Regions from separate parts of the Janthinobacterium sp. 75 genome, predicted to be linked through region 2. Evidence: predicted binding sites of a transcription regulator. Region 2 holds the regulator's gene; each other region holds the start of a gene.
The links. Region 2 encodes sigma-54, which starts transcription at its own class of promoters, with help from an activator protein. Its sites were predicted from a motif close to TGGCANGNAANCTGCTTT; they were not measured.
Positions count from the first base shown of each region.

Region 1: the regulator sigma-54 is predicted to act here: its motif matches at 3,048-3,065, upstream of pedF (cytochrome c-550 PedF).
Region 3: the regulator sigma-54 is predicted to act here: its motif matches at 3,278-3,295, upstream of C8C89_RS05855 (beta-propeller fold lactonase family protein).
Region 4: the regulator sigma-54 is predicted to act here: its motif matches at 3,259-3,276, upstream of C8C89_RS22925 (PEP-CTERM sorting domain-containing protein).

Region 1 covers NZ_SORD01000001.1:1,259,344-1,264,267, forward strand. Annotated here, with positions in the region: gene C8C89_RS05825 (RNA-binding protein) at 1-434, shown strand, start outside; gene C8C89_RS05830 (RtcB family protein) at 705-1,934, shown strand; gene rtcA (RNA 3'-terminal phosphate cyclase) at 1,951-2,970, shown strand; gene pedF (cytochrome c-550 PedF) at 3,102-3,587, shown strand; gene C8C89_RS05845 (transporter substrate-binding domain-containing protein) at 3,612-4,445, shown strand; gene C8C89_RS05850 (TonB-dependent receptor) at 4,503-4,924, opposite strand, start outside.
Region 2 covers NZ_SORD01000001.1:468,372-473,295, forward strand. Annotated here, with positions in the region: gene rapZ (RNase adapter RapZ) at 1-584, shown strand, start outside; gene C8C89_RS02205 (enoyl-CoA hydratase/isomerase family protein) at 705-1,790, opposite strand; gene raiA (ribosome-associated translation inhibitor RaiA) at 1,927-2,286, opposite strand; gene C8C89_RS02215 (RNA polymerase factor sigma-54) at 2,356-3,834, opposite strand; gene lptB (LPS export ABC transporter ATP-binding protein) at 3,839-4,594, opposite strand; gene lptA (lipopolysaccharide transport periplasmic protein LptA) at 4,594-4,924, opposite strand, start outside.
Region 3 covers NZ_SORD01000001.1:1,264,477-1,269,400, reverse strand. Annotated here, with positions in the region: gene C8C89_RS05865 (DUF779 domain-containing protein) at 1-344, opposite strand, end outside; gene adh (aldehyde dehydrogenase) at 398-1,918, opposite strand; gene C8C89_RS05855 (beta-propeller fold lactonase family protein) at 2,257-3,213, opposite strand; gene C8C89_RS05850 (TonB-dependent receptor) at 3,324-4,924, shown strand, end outside.
Region 4 covers NZ_SORD01000001.1:5,042,948-5,047,871, reverse strand. Annotated here, with positions in the region: gene C8C89_RS22950 (EAL domain-containing protein) at 1-344, shown strand, start outside; gene C8C89_RS22945 (phasin family protein) at 480-1,049, shown strand; gene C8C89_RS22940 (TetR/AcrR family transcriptional regulator) at 1,188-1,859, shown strand; gene C8C89_RS22935 (hypothetical protein) at 1,901-2,674, shown strand; gene C8C89_RS22930 (TIGR00730 family Rossman fold protein) at 2,686-3,231, shown strand; gene C8C89_RS22925 (PEP-CTERM sorting domain-containing protein) at 3,542-4,135, shown strand; gene C8C89_RS22920 (M48 family metallopeptidase) at 4,223-4,735, opposite strand; gene C8C89_RS22915 (KGG domain-containing protein) at 4,874-4,924, opposite strand, start outside.

The DNA.
Region 1 (4,924 bases), 790 kb from region 2:
TCGAGCAAAGCGTGGTGACATGCCAGCTCGATGCGCAGGGCACGGTGATGGAGAACGCGGCAAGGCTGGCGGCCATCGGAGGTGGCGGCACCAATTGCAGTGCGCCACTGCTGCGGATGAACAGCAAGAAGGAGCTGGCGGACCTGGTGATTTATGTCTCTGATAACGAATCGTGGATCGACGCCAGACGCAGCGGCGCCACGGCAACGATGGGACAGTGGACTGTCTTCAAGCAGCGCAATCCGCAAGCGAAACTGGTGTGCATCGATATTGCGCCGCACGCCACGACGCAGGCGATGGAGCGCGAGGATATCCTGAACATCGGTGGTTTTTCCGATGACGTATTCAGGATTATCGCCGCCTTTGCTGCAGGTCGGCTGGACCCCGCGCACTGGGTGGGAGAAATCGACGCCATCGATGTTGCAAGTTGTTGAAGTAAAGCGCATGAATGCGGACAAGACTACATAACAGACGTCCTGTCCAACCTTGTCATGCGCTGCAGTACCCCGAATGCCGACAGGATTACATAGCTTAGCCGCGTCAAACCGGCCTGGCAGGCGCAGTGAGCTTGCCAGAAAATCCTGTCCCACCTTGTCGGGTTGTCGTACGGATGAATGCCGGTGGAACTACATCCAGGGCCGATGCGTCGGCAACGTTTCACCAATCCTGGTCATCCCCCCGGATAACATGAGAAGAGAGAACATATGAAAGAATACGAAGTCCTGCATGCCGAAGGCAGCCGTCCCGTGAAAATGTGGACCCGTGGCGTGCCTGTCGAAGAAGCGGCCAAAAAACAATTACGCAACACGGCGACCCTGCCGTTCATTTACAAGCATATCGCCGTCATGCCCGACGTCCACCTGGGTAAAGGTTCGACCATCGGCAGCGTGATTCCCACGCTGGGCGCCGTGATTCCGGCGGCGGTTGGCGTGGATATCGGGTGCGGTATGATGGCGGCGAAAACCACGCTGACGGCCAGCGACTTGCCCGATAACCTGGGGCCACTGCGCAGCGCCATCGAGCGCGCCATTCCGCACGGGATGTCGCCGAAGACGCGCGGCCACCGCGGCCGCGACGAAGGTTCCTGGCATACGCCGCCTTCGGTGGTCGATGCGGCCTGGCTGCAACTGAAGGATGAATTCGATGCCATTTGCCTGAAAACGCCCAAGCTGAAGAACACGAATAACTACCGCCACCTGGGAACTTTGGGCAGCGGTAACCACTTCGTCGAAGTCTGCCTCGACGAGCAGGGCTCGGTGTGGTTCATGCTGCATTCCGGCTCGCGTGGCGTGGGCAATGCCATCGGCACCCATTTCATCGAATTGGCCAAGCAGGATATGCGTACTCACTTCATCAACCTGCCCGACCAGGACCTGGCTTATTTGGCCGAGGGAACGCAGCATTACGACGATTATGTGGAGGCGGTGGGCTGGGCCCAGCGTTTTGCCCGCAACAACCGCGAAGTGATGATGCAGAACCTGATCGCGGCCGTGCGCACGGTCATCCATAAGCCGTTCCAGACGCATGTGGAAGCCGTCAACTGCCACCATAACTATGTGCAGAAGGAGCACCACTTCGGCAAGGATGTACTGGTCACGCGCAAGGGCGCCGTCTCGGCCCGGGCCGGCGAACTGGGGATCATTCCCGGCTCCATGGGGGCGAAGAGCTTTATCGTGCGCGGTAAAGGAAATGCGGAGAGCTTTCATAGCTGCAGCCACGGTGCGGGACGCACGATGAGCCGCACGGAAGCGAAGCGGCGTTTCAACCTGGAGGACCAGATCCGCGCCACGCAAGGCGTGGAATGCCGCAAGGATGAAAACGTGATCGATGAGATTCCGATGGCCTACAAGGATATCGATGCGGTGATGCTGGCGCAGCGCGAGCTGGTCGATGTCGTGCATATCCTGAAGCAGGTCGTCTGCGTCAAAGGATAAGAGAGAGAAAGTAGAGATGATAGAAATAGATGGAGCGCAAGGTGAAGGCGGCGGACAGATTTTGCGCTCGGCGCTGAGCCTGTCCATGATCACGGGGCAAGCATTCCGCTTGACGAATATCCGCGCGGGGCGGGAAAAGCCCGGCCTGCTGCGCCAGCATTTGCTGGCCGTGCAGGCGTCGGCCGCCATTTGCGGGGCGCGCACGACGCCGCTGGCGCTGCGCGCAGCTAGCCTGGAATTCGTGCCTGGCTCCATACGCGGTGGCGATTACCGTTTTGCCATCGGCAGCGCCGGCAGTTGCACCCTGGTGCTGCAAACCCTGTTGCCGGCCCTGCTGCATGCGGATGGGCCGTCCACCGTGCGCATCAGTGGCGGCACGCACAATCCCATGGCGCCGCCCGTGCATTTCCTGCAGCGCGCGTATGGCCCCATCCTGCAGCAGATGGGTGCCGAGGTGGAGATCGCGCTGCAACGCTACGGCTTTCATCCCGCAGGCGGCGGCGAAGTGATTGCCACCGTACAACCGTGTCCGCGCTTGCGGCCTATCGCATTGCTGCAGCGCGGTGAACGGAAAGCAGGGTATGCGGAAAGCGTGTTGGCGGGCCTACATGTGAACGTGGCGCAGCGCGAGTTGGAGCGTGTCGCCAGCGGCATGGGCTGGAGCGGCAAGCAGCTGCGTATCGTCGGCTTGCCCGCGGAGCAGGGGCCGGGCAATGTCTTGTTGCTGACGCTCGAGCATGAGCATGTCACGGAAGTGTTTACTTCTTTTGGCGAAAAGTACTTGCTGGCGGAATCTGTGGCCAAGCGCCTGCTGAACGAGGTGCGCGCCTATCTGAAGACGGATGCGGCCGTCGGCGAGCACCTGGCCGACCAGCTCTTGCTGCCCATGGCGCTGGCCGGTGGTGGCGCCTTCAGTTGCAGCAAGGTCTCGCAGCATGCGCTGACGAATGCGGAGGTGATTTCCCGGTTTTTGCCTGTGCGTATCACTTTCGAGCAGCAGGAGCGGGCCAGCATTTGCACGGTGGCCTCCGTCTGACGCGCGCGGTGACACAACTACCTGTTGCAGCTGTTCCAAATTGATACATGGGCGACCGGATGTGGGGCATATAGGCATGGCATGGCATTTGCTCTTCTTGGATATTCACTAAAAAAACCAAGGAGACCAGCATGACCTATTCCATCCGTACCCTGCTCGGCGTGGCAGCCGCCGGTGCCGTCGCACTCACTTCCCTGCTGACCTTGCCGCATGCCTATGCGCACGGCAATGTCACGCCGCAAGGCGTCGACACCACGGGCTTGCCCAAGGTGGGCGACAAGTGGCTCGAACAAAACCCGTATCGTGGCAACAAGCTGGCCCTGACGGTGGGCACCTCCGCCTACAACCAGAATTGCGCCCGCTGCCACGGCATCGAAGCCATCTCGGGTGGCATCGCGCCGGACTTGCGCCAGCTCGACCGCGATTGCTTCGGTATCAAGAATGAGACAAAGAAACAGGCATGCTACAAGGAAACGGACAATTATTTCCTGGCGACCATCCGCCACGGTAAAGTACGCAATGGCGCCGTGTACATGCCGCCGTTTGAAGGTGTCTTCAACCAGGAAGCCATGTGGGCCATCAAAACCTACCTGGAAACCCGCCGCGATTCTAACTGAGCCGATTGATCACCAAGGAGTCCCATGCGTTCATTTCAATTCCGTGGCGCGCGCGCGATGCTCTCGCTCGCCTGCCTGGCGCTGTGCGCAGCCGCGCCAGCGCGCGCCGACTGGCAGAAAGTGCAGCAGTCGGGCAGCCTGAAAGTGGCGGTGTACAACGAGTTCGCGCCGTTTTCCGACAAGGGCGCGGGCATCGATATCGACATTGCCGAAGCGCTGGCCAAAAAGCTGGGTTTGAAACTGAGCTTGCTGCCCTTTCCCGCCGGTGAAAACCTGAATGACGATTTGCGCAATATGGTGTGGAAGGGCCACTACCTCGGCTATGGTCCTGCCGATGTCATGTTGCATGTCCCGGTCGACAAGAAGTTGATGGCGGATAACGACAAGGTCGAGATTTTCGCCCCGTATTACGTGGAAACCGTGCGTCTGGCGCGCAGCGCGCAAGCCGTGCCGCAATTCGATGGCATCGCTTCGCTGGCCGGCAAGCGTATCGGCGTGGAAAAGGTATCGATCGCCGCCATGCTGATGCTGGGTGAAGACAATGGCAAGTACCGCGACGACGTGCGTATCTTCGACACGGCTGCCGAAGCCTTGCAGCAATTGCAGGCGGGCCAGCTCGACGCCGTGCTGGCGAATCGTTCGGAAATCGAGTCGGTGCTGAAAAGCGATTCCGCTTTCCCCTTGAGCGAGGTGGCGTTCGCCCGCTTGCCGCGTGCCGGCTGGGCCGTGGGTCTGGCTGTCAGCCGTCAGCAGCTCGACGTGGCCAAGTTGCTGCAGGCGGCCATGAACGAGATGGCGGCTAGCGGCGAATTGAAAGCCATCTTTGAGAAATATGGCGTGAAGGAAGCACGGCCGTAGCAGGCTATGTTGATATGCCAAGAAGCCCGCGCATTGGAAGATGCGCGGGCTTTTTTCTTAGAACGAATATTGCGCGCTGGCGCCCAGCAGCCAGTTACGGCCCGGCGCCGCTTCATAGTAGCGTTTGTTGCTGTCGCCAACGATGACGGAACCCACATAGGTCTTGTCGAAAAGATTGTTCAGGCGGGCAAATTCCTTGAAGCGCCATTTGCCCGCGTTTTGCTTGGCGTTGACCCTGGCATTGAACACCGTGTAGCCTGGCGCCGGTTTTTCGCTGTTGCTGTCTTCCGCGTAGATCTGGTTGCTGGCCACGCTTTCCAGTGCCGCGCCAAAACGGTCCAGCGTGTCTTTCCATGCCAGTTCCGCGAACAGGTTGGCGCTGGGTACGCCCGGCAAGCGGCTGCCTTCGCGCACGCTGCCGAAGGCCTGGTCATACACGGCGTGCAGGCTGGTCAGCGCCACTTTTGTCGTGAAGCCAT
Region 2 (4,924 bases):
TGGCGCGCTTCTCGGAAACGCGGCGCAGCCATCCCCTGTCGCATGAATTGCGCCCGAACCAGAATCCGGCCAGCCGCCGTACCCTGATCGAGTGCATCTCGGAAGAACGGGAACGCCTGTCGGCCATCGAACAGCTGGGTCATGTAATCGATACCTCGGAACTGAGCGCCAACAAGCTGCGCGCCTGGGTCAAGGATATTGTCGCCTCCGAACGCGCGCCCCTGATCCTGTTCTTTGAATCCTTCGCCTTTAAACTGGGCGTGCCGCTGGACGCCGATTTCGTCTTCGACGTGCGGGCCTTGCCCAATCCCTATTACGACTTGGCGCTGCGCCCGCTCGACGGACGCGACGCACCCGTGATCGCCTTCCTCGACGCGCAGCCCAGCGCGCTGGAACTGCTGGCCGACATCCGCGCCTTCATCGAGAAATGGTTGCCATCATTCAAGTCCGACAACCGCAGCTACCTGACGGTGGCGCTGGGCTGCACGGGCGGCCAGCACCGCTCGGTGTACATGGCAGAACGGCTGGCGCAGTATTTCGGCCCCAATGAACGGGTCGTGCTACGCCACCGCGAACGTAGCTAGAACGCCATTAAAATCTACTGCGCTTCGGTATAGGTGGTCTGCGATGCTCATGTGCGTAAAGCACAGTTCCGCTTCTCAACCACCCCTCCCTTCCGCTCGCTACGGTGTTATTTGGCGTTGTTAATCCAGATGGCGCAGCGGATGCGCTTGCGCCGGCCAGACGGGGGCAAAGAAGCGCGCCACCATGGCCGCATCAACCTCGTCCAGGCTGGCAGGGTTCCAACGCGGAGCATTGTCCTTGTCGACCACCAGCGCGCGCACGCCTTCCAGCACTTCGCCATGCTCGAAATTGTGGCGCACCACGGTGCGCTCCATGCGCAGGCAATCGGCTACGCCCAGTTGGGCGCCCCGCTGCAACAATTCCAGGGTCACCGACATCATCAGCGGCGAACGCTGGCGCATGGCCGCCAGCGCCTTGCTGGCAAACGCGCTGTCATCCTGCGCCAGCGAAGCCATGATGGCAGCGACGGAGCCAGCGCCGAAATGGCGGTCCAGCGCCGCGCGCGCCATGGTCAGCGCAGAAACGCCCGCCTGGGCCTGGAACGGCGCTGCCAGGGCCTTGATGGCGACCGGCAAGCCCTGGCCTGGCGTCGATTCGAACAGGGCCAGCAGCGCCCCCATCTGCGCCTCGGGCAGGTACACATCGGCCAGGCCCGTGTACAAGGCATCGGCCGCGTTGATCGTCAAGCCCGTCAAGCCCAGGTACAAGCCCAGCTGACCGGCCAGGCGAGACAGGAAATAACTGCCGCCCACGTCGGGAAACAGGCCGATATTGACTTCCGGCATGGCCATGCGCGTGCGGCCCGTCACGATGCGCAGGCGGTTGCCAGGCCCGGCCTGCGCCACGCCCATGCCGCCGCCCATCACCACGCCATCCATCACGGCGATATACGGTTTCGGATAGAAGTGGATTACATGATTTAAAGCATATTCTTCCGTAAAGAAATCTTCCAGCAACGCACTGCCGCCCTGCGGTGTGGCCAGGCCCGCATCGTAAAAGAAACGGATGTCGCCACCGGCGCACAGGGCTTTCTCACTGCTGGAACGGATCACCACGGCGTCCACCTGCGGATCGTCGCGCCAGGCCAGCAAAACGGTACTCAGGGCGCGCACCATCTCCAGTGAGAGGGAATTCAGGGCTTTGGGGCGGTCGAGCACGATGTGGCCCGTGCGGTTGCGGATGGAGGTCTGGACGAAGTCGCTCATGGCAAAGTGAAAAGAAGTGAGAACGGGCACATTCTAGCGCCTGTGAGGGGAACATAGCGCTCAACAGCTACGGGCGCAAAAAAGGGCGCAATGTGCGCCCTTAGTTGATCACAACCGGTTGAAAGTCGCAGGCCGCTTAGGCGGCGGCGAATTCTTCTTCCGAGTTGTCTGGCAGATGCTTGATCGCCTCTTTACCGTGCCCTTGCACTTTGGTTTTGTACTTCATCACTTGCCTGTCCAGCTTGTCGATCAGGATATCGATGGCGGCATACAGGTCGTGCGCCAGACTTTCCACATAGACAGTTTTGCCACTCAGACGCAAATTGACTTCGGCCTTTTGACGTTTTTCTTTCTCTTTGAGGTTATCCACGGTCAGAATCACGGCGATATCGATGACTTGATCGAAATGCCGTTTCACGCGTTCCAGCTTCGTTTGTACGTATTCACGGATGGCTGGTGTGACTTCGAGATGATGTCCGCTGATGGTGAGATTCATACACACTCCTAAAGATGATCGGGTTCGTGCGGTCCATCGTATCCGGCCCGCAGAGGAACCGAAAAAAACTTACAAACACTTACGCAGGCTCACTGGCGGAATTTTCAACGCTTCCCGGTATTTGGCAACAGTACGTCGCGCAATCACCATGCCTTGTTCCCCCAGCATGTCCGCAATCTTACTGTCGGATAAAGGATTTTTAGGGTCTTCTGCTCCTGTCAGTTGCACGATCAATGCCCGTATCGCCGTCGATGACGCTTCGCCCCCCGCTTCGGTGGCGACGTGGCTACCAAAGAAATATTTCAACTCGAACATGCCGTGCGGGGTCAGCATGTACTTTTGAGTTGTTACGCGCGAGATAGTACTCTCGTGTAAACCCAGTGTATCAGCTATTTCACGGAGCACAAGGGGGCGCATGGCAACGGCCCCATGCGAGAAAAAGTTCTTTTGTCTTTCTACTATCGCTTGCGCTACACGCAGGATGGTGTCGAAGCGCTGGCGCATATTCTTGATCAGCCACTTGGCTTCCTGCAACTGTGCGCCCATGGCACCCTCGCCCTTGCCCTGCTTGAGCAAGTTGGCGTACATGGCGTTAACGCGCAGGCGAGGCATGACGTCGTTGTTCAGAGTGACTTGCCAGCCATTGCGCGCGCGCTTGACGACGACGTCGGGCACCACGTAATCGGACACGTCCGAGGCGAACACGGCACCCGGATGCGGGTTGCACTGGCGAATCACCGTCTGCGCTTCGCGCAAGTCTTCATCATCGCAATCGAGGGCTTTTTTCAGCTTGTTAAAATCGCGCTGGGCAAACCAGGCCAGGTGTTTTTCCACAATGACGAGGGCCATGCGCCGCGTCACCATGGCGATGTGCGGCAAGCGCTTGATTTGCAGCGCCAGGCATTCGGACGCGTTGCGCGCGCCCACGCCGGGCGGATCGAAACTTTGCAACAGGGACAAGGCCGTACGCATCTCGTCAGCGTCGATTTCCAGCTCTTCCGGCAAACGCGCCAGGATGTCGTCGAGCGACTCTTCCAGGTAGCCATTGTCGTCGAGCGCGTCGATGATCAGCTCGACGAGCGCGCGGTCGCGCAATTCGAGCACCGTTACGCGCATCTGCTCCATCAGGTGTTCGCGCAAGGTGCAGTGGTGGGCTTCAAGTTGCGGACGGGAATCTTCGTCGTCGGGCGCCTTGCCCCTGCTCGCCTCGCTCCAGTCGCTGTCGCCGCCCTCCGCTGCGGCAGGGCTGTCGCCAGCCTCGCCATCAAAGGTTTCCGCTTCGGCCGGCGCGGCGGGTGCCTCCTGGCCTGGCGGCTGGGGCGGTGCTTCGGCCGGCGCGGCCGTGGAACTCAATGCGCCGTCGGACAGCAGGCGCAACGAACGGTCGAGCGGATCGTCGAGGCGTTCGAGCAAGGGATTGTCCGTCAGCAACTGCTCCAGCTCCTGGTGCAATTCCAGTGTAGACAATTGCAACAGGCGTATCGATTGCTGCAACTGCGGCGTCAGTGCCAGGTGCTGCGAAGTGCGCAGCTGCAATGATTGTTTCATTGGCTCACATACGGAAGTGTTCGCCCAGATAGACCCGGCGTACCGACTCGTTCGCGATGATGTCGTCGGGGCGTCCCGACGCCAGCACCGAGCCCTGGTTGATGATGTAGGCACGGTCGCAGATACCCAGCGTCTCGCGCACATTATGATCGGTGATCAGGACGCCGATATTGCGCTCCTTCAAGAAGCGCACGATACGCTGGATCTCGATCACGGCGATGGGGTCGACACCGGCGAACGGCTCGTCGAGCAGGACGAAACGGGGGTCGGTGGCCAGCGCGCGGGCGATTTCCACGCGGCGGCGCTCGCCGCCAGACAGGGACAGCGCCTGATTCTCGCGCAATTTTTCAATCTGCAAGTCGGCCAGCAATTTATCCAGGCGCTCCTCGATCTCGGCCTTCTTCAAGGGACGGCCTTCGACGGTCTGGATTTCCAGCACGGCACGGATATTGTCTTCCACCGTCAGCTTGCGGAACACGGACGCTTCCTGCGGCAGATACGACAGGCCCATCTGCGCGCGGCGGTGGATCGGCAGGCGGGAAATATCCACGCCGCTGATATCGATGCTGCCGCCGTCCGACGGCACCAGGCCGACGATCATATAGAACGAGGTGGTCTTGCCGGCGCCGTTCGGCCCCAATAGCCCGACCACTTCTCCGCATTCGACTTGCAGCGAGACATCATGCACGACTTGCCGCTTGCCATAGGTTTTTTGCAGCCCGCGAACGATCAGGGTGCTGCCGCAACGAGTATTGTCCATTATTTATTTCCTGACGCAGGCGTGGCCGGCGCTTTCTCCGCCGCCGGTGCCTTGGGCTTCGGCTGGATCACCATGCGCACGCTGCCGCCATCGGGGGTGCTGGTGCCGCTATCGGAATTTTCCATCGCAAATTCCTCCTTGCGGCTGTCATACGAGATGAAGGCGCCGTTGGCCACGTCGGTCGGCTTCGTGCCTTCCAGGCGCGTCAGCTTGGCCTTGGAAAACAGTTTCACCACTTCCGTCTTGTTGTTGTATTCCACGCGCTCCGCCTCGCCCTCCACCCACAGGTCGCCTGCGCCATCGCGCTTCTGGCGGAAGGTGGCCAGCTTG
Region 3 (4,924 bases), 800 kb from region 2:
TCTTCATCGGTGAACAGGCGCGAGCGCGTCAGGAAGCGCTTGCCTGTGCCGTTGTCGAGTGAAAACATGCCGCCATTGCCATCGACCACATCGATAATCAACTGGGTATGCTCCCAGTACTCGAATTGCTCGAGTCCCATGTAAAACGGTGTGCCATTCAAATTGCCGAGATAAATGTCGGTATCGCTGACATCGAACTCGCCCAGCGCATAACACATGGGCGCACTGCCATCACAGCAGCCGCCCGACTGGAAAAACATCAGCGGTCCGTGACGCTGGCGCAACTTGTCCATCATTTCCAGCGCCGCTACGGTGGCGACCACCCGGGCAATTGCTGCACTCATGGCATCCCTTTCTGCACGCCGCGCCCGGCCAGGGGCGCGGCGCGTGTGCCGGTTTAGAAGAAGCCCAGGGCTTTCGGGCTATAGCTCACCAGCAAGTTCTTCGTTTGCTGGTAGTGATCGAGCATCATCTTGTGGTTTTCGCGGCCAATACCCGATTGCTTGTAGCCGCCGAATGCGGCGTGGGCTGGATACAGGTGGTAACAATTGGTCCACACGCGGCCCGCCTGGATGGCGCGCCCCATGCGGAAGGCGCGCGAACCGTCGCGCGTCCACAAGCCGGCGCCCAGGCCATACAAGGTATCGTTGGCAATCGCCAGCGCTTCGGCCTCATCCTTGAAGGTGGTCACGGACACGACGGGCCCGAAAATTTCTTCCTGGAAGATGCGCATCTTGTTGTTGCCCTTGAACACGGTCGGACGCACGTAGTAGCCACCCTCCAGGTCGCCTGCCTGCGTATTGCGCTCGCCACCGGCCAGCACTTCGGCACCTTCCTGGCGGCCGATATCGAGGTAGGACAGAATTTTTTCCAGCTGCTCCTGCGACGCCTGGGCGCCGATCATGGTGGAAGAGTCGAGCGGATTACCCTGCTTGATGGCGGCCACGCGCTTCAAGGCTCGTTCGATGAATTTCTCGTAGATCGATTCCTGGATCAGCACGCGCGATGGGCAGGTGCATACTTCGCCCTGATTCAGCGCAAACATCGTGAAGCCTTCCAGGCACTTGTCGAAATAATCATCGTCAGCATCCATCACATCTTCAAAGAAGATATTCGGCGACTTGCCGCCCAGCTCCAGGGTGACGGGAATCAGGTTCTGCGCGGCGTAACCCATGATCAAGCGGCCCGTACCCGTTTCACCCGTGAAGGCGATCTTGGCGATGCGCTTGCTCGACGCCAGCGGCTTGCCCGCTTCCAGGCCGAAACCGTTGATGATGTTCAACACGCCCGGTGGCAGCAAGTCGCCGATCAGCTCGATCAACACCATGATGGAGGCGGGAGTCTGCTCGGCCGGTTTCAGGACCACGCAATTGCCGGCTGCCAGGGCTGGCGCCAGTTTCCACACGGCCATCAGAATCGGGAAATTCCACGGGATGATCTGGCCCACGACGCCCAGCGGTTCGTGGTAGTGGTAGGCATAGGTTTCCGCGTCGATTTGCGCGACGGAACCTTCCTGCGCGCGGATGCAGCCGGCGAAGTAACGGAAATGGTCGATGGCCAGCGGAATGTCGGCATTCATCGTCTCGCGGATCGGCTTGCCGTTATCGATGGTTTCCGCCGTGGCGATCAGGCTCAGGTTCTGTTCGATGCGGTCGGCGATGCGGTTCAGGATGTTGGCGCGCTCGGCAGGTGAAGTCTTGCCCCAGGCATCCTTGGCGGCATGGGCGGCGTCCAGCGCCAGCTCGACGTCTTCCGCCGTGGAACGGGCGATTTCGCAAAACGGCAAGCCCGTGATGGGCGTGATGTTAGGAAAGTATTCACCTTTTACTGGCGCAACGAATTTGCCGCCGATGTAATTGTCATAGCGTTGTTTGAAGGGATTGGCTACGCCCAGTTTGCTGATGTCTGCGAGATTCATGTCGTCCTCTATCGGGTTAATTAGAATGGAATTGCTGTAATTAAAATCAAACGTCCTGGTACAGATGGGGTGAGTACACGGAGTCTTCCGCAAATGCCGTGCCAGCTCGCCATCCCACTACAAACTTAGCGGGTTTTTCCCCGCTTACAAGGGCGTGGCGCCAAACCCGGCCCGCTTTTCATCGCCTGCCCCGGGCATGAAAGGCGGGCGTGGGTCTGTTTGGGTTTTGAACAAGGTGGCGGCGCCCTGTTCCAATCCGGGCCAGTGCTGTTGCTGCGCCCCTGCGCCGCTGCACAATGGAACAGGTGTGCCAGACTGGAACACCTGCGCCTGTGCCACTACCGAATCACCACGCCCCATGGCAATTCGCCCACGGCAATATCGGCCACCTTGCGCGCGCTGGCCGTATCGATGACGGAAACGCTGTTCGAGCGGCCATTGGCCACGTACAGCTTGGCACCGTCCGGCGTGATGGCCATATTCCACGGGCGCTTGCCGACGGGAATGGTGGCCGTGACCTGATTGCTGGCCGTATCGATCACCATCACCGTGCCATCCGTGCCGTTCGAGACATACACCTGCTTGCCGCTGGGATGGACAGCGATACCGTTGGCATTCTTGCCCGCTGGAATGGTGGCAATCGCCTTGCGCGCGGCCATGTCGATCACATACACGGCATTGACCAGTTCGCACGCCACATAGGCTCGGCCCGAATCGGGGCTGAAACCAATGCCGCGCGGACGCAGGCCGACAGCGATGGAAGCGACCTGGCGGCGTTGCGCAACATCAATGACATCGACTTGCTCGGCCTCTTCCGCGCTCACCAGCAGCCAGCGCCCATCGGGGCTGAACACGGCATGTTCCGGGTTCCGCCCTTGCACCTTGATGTCGGCGAGCAAGACACCCGTCTGGCCATCGAGCAAGGCCACGCTATTGTTTTCCTCGACGGCCACAGCCACGTAACGACCGTCATGGGATGCGCTGACGCCTTCGGGCGACTTGCCCAGCGCCACCGTGCGCAGGGGCGCGCCGCCTTCATTGTCAATCAGCAATAAGGCACTGCTGGCGGCATCCGTGACAAACAATTGCCGTCCTGTGGGGTCGGCGGCGATGCCGCGCGGACGCTTGCCTGCGGCAATCTGGCGCACTACCTGGTCGGTCGCCGTGTCGATCACGCTCAGGGTGCCCGATTTTTCATTGGGCACATAGGCAAACGGAGCAGCCTGGATGGCGCTGCTGGCGAGCACAGGCAGCAGCCAGCAAACCTGGCGCAAGCGCGAGAAGAAGTTGGGCATAATCACCTTTTCCATAGCAAAACGAGGGGAAAGCGCGCGGTATCGGCGCATCTGAACATTGCTGCATGCAAACGCCGTGCCACTGACACGCGTATAATTTCAGCCCACCAATGGAGACATGGCAGGCATATTGCTTGATAAGACTATGCAGACCTGCGCCGCTCACGCGTCCAAGCAGGCTTTTATTCACATTGGAGAACCCGCATGCAGCATCGTTTCCGCTTGAACACCATTGCCAGCCTGTTTGTCGCCGGCAGCGCCACCCTCGCCCCCACGCTTTCGCCGCCGAGTCCGCTGACCTGGCCACCGGACAAGTCATGGATACGGTGGTCGTCAGCGGCAGCCGCATCGCCCACCCCAGCCAGGAAGTGCCGGCCTCGATCGATGTAGTCGATAGCGCCCGCATCCAGGAGGGCCAAATCCGCGTCAACGCGTCGGAAGCGCTGGCCGCCGTGCCGGGCCTGGTGGTGCAAAACCGCCAGAACTACGCACAAGACTTGCAAATCTCCTCACGCGGCTTCGGCGCCCGTTCGGCCTTCGGCGTGCGCGGCGTCAAACTGATCAGCGATGGCATTCCGGCCAGCATGCCCGATGGCCAGGGCCAGGCCGCCACCTTCAACCTGGACACGGCGGAGCGCATCGAAGTGCTGCGCGGGCCATTTTCTGCCATCTACGGCAACCATTCGGGCGGCGTGATCCAGCTCTTTTCCAAGGATGGGCAAAATCCCCCATCCGTCGAATTGAATGTAACGGGCGGCAGCTACGGCACCAGCAAGGTGGACTTGACGGCGCAAGGACAGGCAGGCGGCATCGGCTACGTGCTCGACGGCTCACGCTTCCGCACGGACGGCTTCCGCGACCACAGCGCCGCCACGCGCGAACAGGCTTTTGGCAAGATCACCGTCAAGCCCAATGCAGACAGCAAGCTGACCATCGTCGCCAACAGCCTGCATCAGGGCAATACGCAAGATCCCCTGGGCGTCACTTGGGCCACGTTTGCCGCCAACCCGCGCGCAGGCGAAATCGACACCACCGATACGCAAAACCCGAAGCGCACCTTTGCCGAGCGCTACAACACGCGCAAAAGCATCGACCACCAGCAAATCGGCGCCACCTATGAACAGGCGTTCGGCGAGGACCGCCTGCATGTGACCGTGTATGGCGGCAACCGTGACGTGATTCAATATCAGGCCTTCAACAAGGGCTTCCAGGCGCCCCCCAAGCATTCCGGCGGCGTGGTTGACTTCCAGCGCCAGTTTTATGGCATCGATACGAACTGGCTGCACGTGAACCAGCTGGCAGGCGGCAAGCTGAGCACCACCATCGGCATCGATTACGGCCGCTCCAGCGATGACCGCACCGGCTATGAGAATTACATTGGCAATGGCTTTGGCGTAAAAGGCAAGCTGCGCCGCGACGAGCAGGATGTCGTCTCCAGCCTCGATCCGTATATCCAGGCGGAATGGCAAAGCGGCCCATGGCTGCTCAGCGCAGGTGTGCGCTACAGTAAGATGAAAGTGGCGGTCAACGACCACTTTCTCAGCAATGGCGACGACAGTGGCAGCCTGGAGTTCAGCCACACGACACCGGTGCTGGGTCTGCTGTATAAGCTGACGCCCAGCGTCAACGTCTACGCCAGCGCCGCACGCGGCTTCGAGGCGCCCACCCTGAACGAACTGTTTTACTCGGGCACGGGCAGCGGCTTCAATTA
Region 4 (4,924 bases), 4.6 Mb from region 2:
ACTTCCTGGCGCAGGACGGCTACCGCATCCTGACGGCGCAGACGGCCGCCGAGGGCTTCGACATCCTCGCGCGCCACAAGGTGCAGGTGATCCTCTGTGACCAGTGCATGCCGCTCATGAGCGGCACCGAATTCATGGAGCGGGTCAAGCACTTGTGTCCCGCCACCTTCCGCATCATGCTGTCGGCCTTCGCCGACCTGACGCCCATCATGGCGGCCATCAACCGTGGCGCCGTCGACCGCTTCTATACCAAGCCGTGGAAAGGCGCTGTGCTGCGCGAGAATATTCGCGAAGGCTTCCGCCTGCACAAGCTGCTGCATGGCCCGGTGAAAGCGGCCGCCTAGGGGCGGGCCATTGGGTGCGCTGGCGTACGTTTAGAAGCAGCTTTCTATCGAATTAGACTCCCGTCTCTAGTTTTGCTCACTAGAATAAAAAGCATCCATGAAGTGGCATGGCCTTTCATATGACGGGAGCGGGCGATGGTGAAGAAATTGAAGGAGTTGACGGAAGACAAGGAATTGGCGAGCGCCGTGCGCGCGTCCGCGCAGCAGATCTGGCAAGCGGGCCTCGGTGCCTTCGCCAAGGCGCAGGAAGAGGGCGGGCGCGTGTTTTCCAAGCTGGTGAAGGACGGCACGGAATTCCAGAAGCGCGCCGAAGACAAGGTGGCCGATGTCAGCGACAGCGTCAGCAAACTGGCCGATGGCGTGGGCAAGCAGGCCAGCGGCTCCTGGGACAAGCTGGAACAGGTATTTGAAGAGCGCGTGGCGCGTGCCCTGGCCACCATCGGCGTGCCCATGCAAAACGATATCGCCGCGCTGCATGCCAAGATCGATGCCTTGAGCCTGCAGGTGGCAGCGCTGTCCGGCAAGGCTGCGCCGGCGCCCAAGCCGAAGGCTGGGGCCAAGCCCGCCGTGAAAGCGGCGCCGAAAGCGGCCGTCGCCAAGGCCCCGGCCAAGCCGGCAGCCAGGGCCGCGCCGCGCGCCGCAGCCCAGCCAGTGAGCAAGCCTGCTGCGAGAGCGGCGGCGAAGAAAAAAGCGCCGCCAGCCTGAGTCGGCGCAGCCTTCCTCCAGCCTGCTCGCGCAGGCTTTTTTTTGCCCGGACTTTTCGCCGGCGCCGTGGGGCGGCGTGTTTCATTACGGCTATCTAAGGTGGTATGCTTGAGGCAGAACACAGAGAGATTGCCCGCCATGCTACAAAAAGCACCACGCCGTACCCGCGAACGCATCCTGGAGTTGTCGCTACGCCTGTTCAATGAGTTTGGTGAGCCGAATATCACGACGACCGTGATTGCGGAAGAGATGAATATTTCGCCGGGAAACCTGTATTACCACTTCCGTAACAAGGACGACATCGTCAATTCGATCTTCGTCCAGTTCGAGGCGGAAATCGAACGCATCCTGACCGTGCCTGACGGGCGCCGCTCGAATATCGAGGATGTCTGGCTGTATTTGCACCTGATGTTCGAACTGATCTGGCGCTACCGCTTTTTCTATCGCGACCTCAATGATTTGCTGTCGCGCAACCGCAAGCTGGAACTGCACTTCAAGCTGATCCTGGCGCACAAGATCAAGGTGGCCACGCAGCTGTGCGAAGATTTGCGCAGCGAACAGTCCCTGGAGGCGTCGGACATGGAAGTCGCTGCCATGGCGACGAATATGGTGGTCGTTGCCACCTACTGGCTGTCGTACGAGTATGTGCGCAACCCGCGCAAGTACAGCGAGCAGCAATCGATGTCCGATGCGCTGGCGCGCGGCTGCTACCAGGTGCTGTCCCTGATCGGGCCGTATTTGCGCAATGAAACGCATTTGCTGTTTCGCAAACTGTCGGAAGAGTATGTGACCAAACTCAAGAAAGACTGACACGGTCGCTGGCGGCAAGTGCTTATTTACAGGAGAAATGTATGGCTTGGAAACAATTCCCCTATCCGGGCGAAGCATATGTCTACACGCCGCAAACCCTGGAGGCAGCCTGGGCGCGCCTGCATGCGGGCGACGTGGAACCGTTTCCCACGCACGCGGCGCTGGTGCAGGCCTGGCTGGCCTTCCACGCGGGCGACTTCGAGCGCGCCGTGAAGCTGGGCCTGGCCGTCGGCGTGCCCGGCTATGCGGTGGCGCACAAGGCGACCTGTATTTATGCCACGCACCTGGAGGTGAACGACAGCCAGAAACTCGACATGTACGAAGAAGTGGCCGAGCGCTGCGAGCGCCAGCAGAGCGAGCAGCCGGACAATCCGGCCGGCTACTACTGGCATGCCTACAGCCTGGGCCGCTACGCGCTGGGTACGTCCGTCGTCAAGGCCCTGGCGCAGGGCATGGGGGCGCGCGTGCGCAACAGCCTGGACCGCACGATGACCATGGCGCCCATGCATGCGGAAGCGCATATCGCGTTTGGGATATATCATGCGGAAATTATCGACAAGGTCGGCGCCATGATAGGCGGCCTGACCTACGGCGCCAACAAGGAAGATGGCTATCAGCACTTCAAGACGGCGCTGGCCCTGACGCCGTATTCGGCGCTGGCGCACAGCGAGTACGCGCGGGCCTTGAACATGCTCGACGGAAAGAAAAAGCTGGCGGAAGCGCTGGCCCTGTATGAAAAGGCGGCCGAGTGTGTGGCCCTGGACGCCAAGGAACGCCTCGAGGTCGAGGCGGCGATCGATGAACTGAAAGGGTAGGAAATACTGTGATCAAGGCTTTATGTGTGTACTGTGGCGCTAACGCGGGTGTCTCGCCCGACTATGCGGTGGCGGCGCGCGAACTGGCGCGCGTGCTGGTGGCGGAAAATATCTCACTGGTGTATGGCGGCGGCAAGGTCGGCCTGATGGGCGTGATCGCCGATGAAGTGCTGCGCCTCGGTGGCGAGGTGACGGGCGTGATTCCCACCCAGCTGGTTGAACGCGAAGTGGGCCACACGGGCTTGACGCGTCAGTTCATCGTGAAGGACATGCATGAACGCAAGGCGATGATGGCCAGCCTGTCCGATGCCTTCATCGCCATGCCCGGCGGCTATGGCACCCTGGAAGAGCTGTTCGAGATGCTCACGTGGGCCCAGCTGGGCTTGCATGCCAAGCCCATCGGCCTGCTCAATGTTGACCGTTTCTATGATGGCCTGATTGCTTTCGTGGAAAACGGCAGGGAACAGGGCTTCATCCGCCCGCAGCACGCGGCTTTCCTCAACGCCGATGCCGATCCTGCCGCGCTGGTGCAGCGCCTGAAGGACTGCGCGCCCTAGCGTCGTCGATGCCTTGCGATACAGCCATGCCTTGGAAAGTGCATGGCTTTTTTGTTTCCGCACGGGAAAATTGATCGCGCTCAACATTTCAATTAATAAAAATATATCTAAAATATTTCCTTCGAGGCATGTTTTTTTGAAAATTAAGATGCTTTTTATGCATGGATGTGGTCTACTGGCATGGTTCAAAAGTTAGGAATATCGGACACCGACGAGTGTTGTACGGACTCCCAAAAAAAGGTGCCGATCCGTTTCCAGTTGCCGCAACCACGCTACTTCATCATCTCGAAAGGATGCTATTTTGAAACCAATGACCCTCTTGCGCGCGACTGCTGTCGCTGCCCTTCTCGCCGCTGGCGGCGCCCACGCGCAAACCACTACCATCGGCTTCGATGCGCTGGAACAGCCCGGCATCCTCGGTTCCCTTTTCCCCTCCTACTCGGAAGGCGGCTACGATTTCAACAGCAGCTTCCTGGGTCTGTTGAGTTCTGCGCATCAGAGCAGCTTGGCCTACGCGGGCTCGGCCGGCCTGAGCGCCACGCTGCTGTCGACGACAACCTTGAGCCGTACCGACGGTGCTGCATTCTCGCTCAGCTCGATCAGCCTGGCTGACTTCGTGAGCTTGCCCGGTTCCTACGACGTGACCTTTGTCGGCCATCAGGTGGGCGGCGGCACGGTGACCCAGACCTTCAGTCTCGATGGCAGCCATACTTTCAGCGATTACACGTTCACGGGCTTCGACAATCTGGTGTCGGCATCGTGGAAGGAAGGCGCCTTGCACACCTTCCAGGTCGATAATATCGCCGCCAGTGTGAGCGCCGTGCCCGAACCGGCCACGTATGGCATGCTGCTGGGCGGCCTGGGCCTGCTGGCCTTCCTGCGCCGCCGCAAGAACGCCGCCTGAGCCTGAATTAGCGCCGACCCTGCCGGCGCACACGAAAAAAAGCCGCCTTTTACCAGGCGGCTTTTTCACGCCGGTCGACACCGGCCGTCACGACCACAGGCGCTGGCCCGACAGGTCGAGCTGGGTCAGGTACAGGCGCACGTCGAATTCGTACTGGTGGTACTGCGGTTCCATGTACGCACACAGCTTGTAGAAGGCCTTGTCATGTTGCTTTTCTTTTACATGCGCCAGTTCGTGCACGGCGATCATGCGCAGGAATTCCAGCGGCACTTCCTTGAACATGGTGGCCACGCGGATTTCATGCTTGGCCTTGAGCTTGCCGCCCTGCACGCGCGAGATCGAGGTATGCAAGCCCAGCGCATGCTGGATCACGTGGATCTTGCTGTCGAACGCCACCTTGTTAATGGGCTCGGCGTTGCGCAGGAATTCATTCTTCAAGTCTTGCACGTACTGGTACAACGCCTTGTCGTTGCGCACATCGTGCGCATTCGGGTAGCGTTTTAACAGGACTTCGCCCAGCTTGTCTTGCGCGATCAGTTGCTGCACTTGCGCTTGCGTTTGTTCGGAATAGGCGCTCAGGTATTTCAGGGATGGCTGCATGCGGGGAAGGGCGGGGTGGCGGGGAAGGCGAGAATGTACCATACCGCCGCCCCCCGCGCTGCGCCGGCCCCGGCATGGGGCCGCCAGCGCCGCCCCGTGCCGTCCTCAAGCCGTGCGTGGCAGGTCAGCCAGTCAGCACTAGCCCTGGCCCTTGTCGTCCTCGTCTTTGCTGCCTTGCCGGCTCGCCTT